One region of the Chitinophaga sp. 30R24 genome, then DNA from elsewhere that is predicted to be linked to it. Evidence: riboswitches for the same ligand, from Rfam matches in the RefSeq annotation. Region 1 holds a riboswitch; the other holds the start of a gene.

The links. A riboswitch is a leader RNA that binds a small molecule or an ion and turns the genes downstream of it on or off. The one in region 1 is predicted to bind thiamine pyrophosphate.
Region 2: linked by a shared signal. The riboswitch ahead of ACDQ55_RS13155 (TonB-dependent receptor) and the one ahead of thiS (sulfur carrier protein ThiS) in region 1 are both predicted to bind thiamine pyrophosphate.

The regions. Positions count from the first base shown of each region.
Region 1 is NZ_JBJGXX010000001.1:780,971-784,328, forward strand. It holds gene ACDQ55_RS03185 (sterol desaturase family protein) at 209-1,042, shown strand; gene ACDQ55_RS03190 (hypothetical protein) at 1,090-1,341, shown strand; gene ACDQ55_RS03195 (lipocalin family protein) at 1,421-1,891, opposite strand; TPP riboswitch at 1,931-2,034, shown strand; gene thiS (sulfur carrier protein ThiS) at 2,087-2,290, shown strand; gene thiC (phosphomethylpyrimidine synthase ThiC) at 2,375-3,358, shown strand, end outside.
Region 2 is NZ_JBJGXX010000004.1:274,468-277,825, forward strand. It holds gene ACDQ55_RS13155 (TonB-dependent receptor) at 1-1,238, opposite strand, end outside; TPP riboswitch at 1,250-1,344, opposite strand; gene ACDQ55_RS13160 (single-stranded DNA-binding protein) at 1,560-1,967, shown strand; tRNA gene ACDQ55_RS13165 (tRNA-Met) at 2,078-2,149, shown strand; gene era (GTPase Era) at 2,316-3,185, shown strand; gene der (ribosome biogenesis GTPase Der) at 3,237-3,358, shown strand, end outside.

The DNA.
Region 1 (3,358 bases):
TTACAAAGAGGTTGCTTTTTTATTTGCCGATAGCCTAAAAGAGCACTTTATTTATTCCCCAAATAATCGTAATTTTTGTGAGGAATTGCGTGACAGGTATTCCTATACGAAAGTAATCACCCCATATCCTCGATGAAGATTTTGTTGGCCTGGACAGAAGAACCTTATAGCGCAGTGTTTTTACAGTCTATATATACTTTACCATCATATGGTAAGCTTTTTCGAACATATTCCACCAGTGTACCGCACAGCCATTCTCGTGGGCGGGCTGTTATTGTTATGGATGATAGAAGGGATAATCCCCCGCTTCCAGTTTCATGGTAATCGCTACCGGCATGCCGGCGCCAACCTGTTTTTCACCCTCACTACTACTATCGTTAATACAGGACTGGCCTTCCTGATCATACGGGCATCCAGGTTTACCACTGGTAACCATTTTGGATTGCTCTACCTGGTACGCCTCCCTCTTTGGCTGCATACAGTACTGGCCTTGCTAATGCTGGATTTAATCGGCACCTGGCTCATACACTGGGTACAACACCAGGTAGGCTGGATGTGGCAATTTCATAAAATACATCACATAGACACGCAGATTGATGCAACTACCGCCTTGCGGCATCACCCCGTAGAAAGCCTGTTCCGGGTAATTGCCCTCGTTGTTGCTATTCTCACCATGGGAGTGCCCTTCTGGATGGTTATGTTCTACCAAAGTCTGTCTGCCTTCATGTCGCAGTTTAATCACGCTAATATACATCTCCCCAAATGGCTTGATAACACGCTCAGTTGGATCATTGTATCACCAGATATGCACAAAGTGCATCATAGCCATTATCAACCAGAAACAGACGCCAATTACGCTAATATTTTCTCCCTGTGGGACCGGCTCTTCCGCACATTCGTGAAAGTGCCGGATACATTGGCCATCCACTACGGACTGGATGAATACCAGGACAACCGGTACCGGGAAATAGGCGTATTACTAAAGGTTCCCTGGGAACAAGCCAGCGGGATCAGAGAAAACGTTAACAGTCAGCAACAGTAGCTTTAAATAAACAATAATTCCTTCACCCGTTCAAAACACGAATACATATGCAACACTCAACCACTTTAACAAAAACAACCTGTATCTCAGCGCTCATTATTGGTGTACTGTCAGCCGCCTTTGCCTTCATCACGAAAATACCAGTAAATGCAATCGCTGCTGGCACAATATCTATCGTAATAGGTATCGTATCCCTCTTTATCGGAAGAAAAAATATTGATGACATGCAACTAGCTGCCGCCGGTATATTCATGGCCGTTGTAGCCTGTTTGGTAGGACTTTGGGGAATTTATAGCTGAGTATCCACCCAGCCATTGGCCAACTGCAGGCATTTAGCAATTACGAAGGAACGCCCTTCTCTATTGCTAAATAGTGACTTTATTGTTTCCGGTATCTTTCCACGTAACCTTCAGCTGCTTTTATAGGAAACAATATCAGAGAAGTATCACTAAGTGCTTTAATAATAGTAGTATCCACGATGGTAGAGGTGTCTTTAACACCTTCAGAGTGATTCCACAATAACAAGGTATCGTGCGTTAGCGCCCATTTTTCATATACTAACGTATACATATTAATGGACCTGGCTATTCCATTCTTTTTTAGTTGAAAGCCCTGCATTTCCTTATCCAGGCCAGCCACAGGCTGCATCCATTTTCCTATGAGCTTGGCTGCATCTATATGCAATGTATCCGCAACAGCAACAATGCTATCAGTAATACCGGCATTGCTGCTGTCTGCGATATTAACCAAAGTACTATCGTCTTGCAAGGCTTCCTTTGCCTCTTCCTTCCTGGAGGTATTACATGCCATCGCCAGCAGCAAAAAACCTATCAAAGTAATTCTTACCATGATTTAAAATTACGAATTACTGATTATTTCTTTACTTTTACCTCACTTTAGGGGTGTTTATCCAATATAACGGATAAACTGAGATGATACCCTCAGTACCTGAAGCAGTTCATACTGCCGTAGGGAAAAGTAACTGAACCTTTCTCATCTTTCCACATCCTTAAAGTTTATTGTTTCACTTAAATTCCAATTTCCATGGAAATCCATGTAAACAATAAACTTTATGCGGTGCAGCCAGGAACAACCATCGCTGCACTCTTACAGTTTATTCAGCTCCCTGCCCAGAAAGGCATCGCCGTAGCTGTTAACAATCAGGTGATACCTAAAAGCGCCTGGGAAAAGCAATCACTATCCACTGCTGATAATATCACTATTATCCGCGCTACACAAGGCGGCTAAACTGTTGCCTTTTTTATTTTTCGTATACCCTGTTCCGTAGTAAATATTACGGAAAAGCTATTCTTGTCTCTAAAAAAACATGTCATGCAACAACCCTCGGCCATTAGCCGCACACCATTTCCTGCGTCAGAAAAAATTTATGTAAACGGGAGCATCCATCCTATTAAAGTAGCCATGCGCAAAATATCACTCACGGATACCCGCTTACATGGCAAAAATGGCGCTTCCGTTCCTAATCCGCCAGTAGTAGTTTACGATACCAGCGGCCCCTTCTCAGATCCCGCCATTCCTATCGACGTTACTACCGGTATACCCCGCCTGCGGCAGGAATGGATCAGCGACAGGAATAACGTGGAACAACTGCCACAATACTCCAGCCCTTTTGTAAGAGACCTCATGAAAGAAGGCGGCAAAATGCCCCTGATGAGCCATACCAACAAACCACTGCGGGCAAAAGCCAGACAAAACGTTACCCAGCTTTATTACGCCCAGCAAGGAATTATTACGCCGGAAATGGAATATATCGCTATCCGCGAAAACCAATGCGCCGAACAACTCTTTCAGGAAAACAACGCCTTATGGCAACAACATAAAGGTTATAGCTTCAACGCACACACACCAGTAAATTTCATTACACCAGAATTTGTACGTCAGGAAGTAGCTGCCGGCAGGGCCATTATCCCCGCCAATATCAATCATCCGGAAAGCGAACCCATGATCATAGGCCGGAACTTCCTCGTGAAAATCAATGCCAATATCGGCAACTCTGCCGTTACTTCCAGCATTGAAGAAGAAGTAGAAAAGGCCGTATGGTCTTGCCGCTGGGGCGCAGATACGATCATGGACCTCAGCACCGGTAAAAATATCCACGAAACCCGGGAATGGATACTGCGCAATTCTCCCGTACCTATTGGCACTGTACCTATTTACCAGGCACTCGAAAAAGTGAATGGAAAAGCAGAAGCCCTTACCTGGGAAATATTCAGAGACACGCTCATAGAACAAGCCGAACAAGGCGTGGATTACTTTACCATTCATGCCGGCGTACTGTTAAGATATATACCGCTC
Region 2 (3,358 bases), on a different contig from region 1:
AGCTGACGTACTAAATCGGTAGTATGCACTGTGTCGCCGTTGATTACCGGTGCTTCCAGGTTATAATCTGCGTAAGATTGACTGGCCTTATATTGTTCGTAGTAGCCGCGGCCGCGGGTAAGGTGCAATGCTACGTTAAAGTTGAGATGGGAGTTTATTTCCTGGTTGAGGAATAATTGATAGTGGTCCTGTTGGTAGTTATCTGTTTCATTATTGTAGGGGGCGCCTGGTTTTTCGGTACCGGCAGAATTGTAAGTACGGTCTGTTTTCAACAGGGCTTCCGGTACGCCATTCCAGGCTTGGTAAGTTTTTTCTTTTCCGGAGAAAACGTTGAGGCGGATAGCGGTTTTATCAGCGATATACGCTGCAGAAGTATAGAACGAGCGCAGGTCGGAAGAGGCGCGGTCTATATAGCCGTCAGACGAGATTTTAGAGAGGCGGGCATCGATCGTGAAGTGATCGTTGATAAGGCCGGAACCTGCTTTTACCGTATGCTTCCAGCTGTTGAAAGAACCGTAGCTGTTACTAATTTCGCCATATGCTTTTTCGTTGAATTCATTGGTGCTGAGGTTAAGGGTAGCGCCAAAAGCGGCCGCGCCGTTGGTAGAGGTGCCCACGCCTCTTTGCAGTTGTATGCTGCTAACAGACGATGCAAAGTCTGGCATGTTTACAAAGAAGGTACCTTGCGATTCGGCATCGTTTACGGGAATACCGTTAATTGTAACGTTGATGCGGGTAATGTCTGAGCCGCGTACGCGCATACCTGTATAGCCAATACCGGTACCTGCGTCGGAATTAGTAACAACGGCAGGTTGTTGATCCAGCAGTATGGGCAGATCCTGGCCAAGGTTTTCTTTTTTAATATCAGCAGCGGTAATAGTGGTATTTACGAAAGGAGCGTTTTTACCAGCACGCAAACTGCTGATCTCCACCGGCTTTACAAACAGGCTGGTGGCTTCCAGGGCGATGTCGGCATGCCCGGTATTTTTAGTATCGATGGTAGTGGTATAGGATTTAAAGCCGATAAAGCTGGCAGTTAAAGTATAGGTACCTTTTTTAGGCAGATGGATGCTGTAATGTCCTTTGCTGTCGGTAAGGGCGCCGGTTTGGTGGATAGAGATGGTAACGCCTTCCAGTGGCTGTCCGTTGGCTTTACTGGTAACAGTACCAGTAATCAGGGATTGTGCATGTAGAGTGCCTGCTATAGATAGCAGCACCAATAACATTAGCTGTTTCATGTAAATATGTCCGTTTTCTGTTAAAGCATTTCCTAACCAGCATTACCTGGTCTAGGTTCATTGGGTGTGATCTCAGCCTGAAAGTAAGGCACCCCATGTATTTTGTATTGCCCGCCAGGGGCGTATATACAAGGCAGTAAAGCAATAGTAGGTTGATAAACAGGTAAACATACTGCTTACTTTATGCGGATGGCAAAGGTATAGCTGTATTCATTAAAAAACAGTATTTATTTTTCGGTAGGAAGAAATTTGCGTAATTTCCATAGATACTTCTCTCAGTCAGCAGGTATAAATTTTTAATCATTTAAATCTTTATTGCTGATGATCAAGCTTCAGTTAATCGGCCATTTGGGCCGGGACGTAGTGAAAAAAGAAGTCAACGGATCGGTAGTTTTCAATTTCCCCGTAGCCGTTAATGAGCGTTTTAAAAATGCGCAGGGCATACTGGCAGAAAGGACCACCTGGGTAGATTGTTCCCTGTGGGACCGGGAAAATGTAGCTCCTTATTTAACACAAGGGGTGATGGTATTTGTAGAAGGCGCTCCCCGCGTGGAGGCCTATGTAAGTAACAGCACCGGCGCTTTATCCGGCGCATTGAGGTTAAGGGTGTTTTCTTTGCAGCTGCTCAGCCGGCGGGAAGAAGAAAAGAGAAAGGCTACTGTAACTGATGTGCCTGTTCCGGAAGCCGAACCTGTGCAGGAACAGCCCGCTGACGATCTTCCATTTTGATAAATTATGTTATGCATTCCAATGTGAAAGCCAGCCTTTTATGGTTGGCTTTCAACTTTATTAAAATATATTTGGTGCGAATTGAAATAAGTGTATCTTTGCACCCTCATTGCGAGGTAGAGCAGAGGTAGCTCGTCGGGCTCATAACCCGAAGGTCAGTGGTTCGAATCCGCTCCTCGCTACAAGCAGCGCTAAGCTAAAAGATAAAGAGCCGAAGAAATTCGGCTTTTTTTATTTGGGGTAAGCCAGTGTTATACTATAACAAGCAGTGGGTTTCAGCTGTTGTTATAACTGGGTAGGCTGGTTATTGATCATTTGTGAAGTGAATGTATTTTTATAATTATTATCATGCATAAGGCAGGTTTTGTAAATATTTTTGGTAAGCCCAATGCAGGGAAGAGTACCTTATTGAACGCTATTATTGGCGAAAAGCTGGCTATTATCTCCCCTAAAGTGCAAACCACGCGGCATCGTATTACCGGGGTATTAACAGACCCTGCATATCAGATCGTGTTTTCTGATACACCGGGTATTATAGATCCGAAGTATAAATTGCATGAGAAAATGATGGGCGCTGTGAAATCTGCGCTCGAAGATGCGGATGTGGCACTGTTGATCATGGATGTGAAAGACTCTCTGGAAGAAAACCTGGAGCTGTTCGATTCCCTGAAACTGAAGGTGCCGGTAATCCTGGTGCTCAATAAAATGGACAATATCGCCAAAGAGGAGATGACCATTTTATTGGAACGCGCTAAAGCATGGGGAAAAGCAAAAGCGGTGGTACCTATTTCCGCCAGGCAGCAAAAGGGCATTAAGGAACTCCTCACAGAGATTGTAGCACTGCTGCCCGAAGCCAATCCTTTTTATCCGGAAGATACACTAACGGATAAGTCTACACGCTTTTTTGTAGCGGAAATGATCCGCGAAAAAATATTCGAATTATTTGAAGAGGAGATCCCTTATCATACCACCGTAATAGTTACCCAATTCCAGGAAAAGGATACGCTCACCAAAATTACTGCCGAGATCATCGTTACCCGCGATACACAGAAAGGCATTATCCTGGGTGAGAGAGGAAAATCGATCCGCGAGTTGGGCACCAGGGCACGCCAAGAGATAGAGAAATTTATTGAGCGGAAAGTGTTCTTGGAACTGTTTGTGAAAGTAAGGGGCAAGTGGCGGGATAATGACCTGTTCCTGAAGGAATATGGATATTAATTAAAAAATTCCTGGACATATCGTTCAGGTTAGTACGAAAAAATTATTGAAATGGCTGGATTTACAGTAGCTATTGTGGGACGCCCAAACGTAGGCAAATCAACGTTATTTAATCGTTTGCTGGAACAGCGTAAGGCCATCGTAGACGACCAAAGCGGTGTAACCCGCGATCG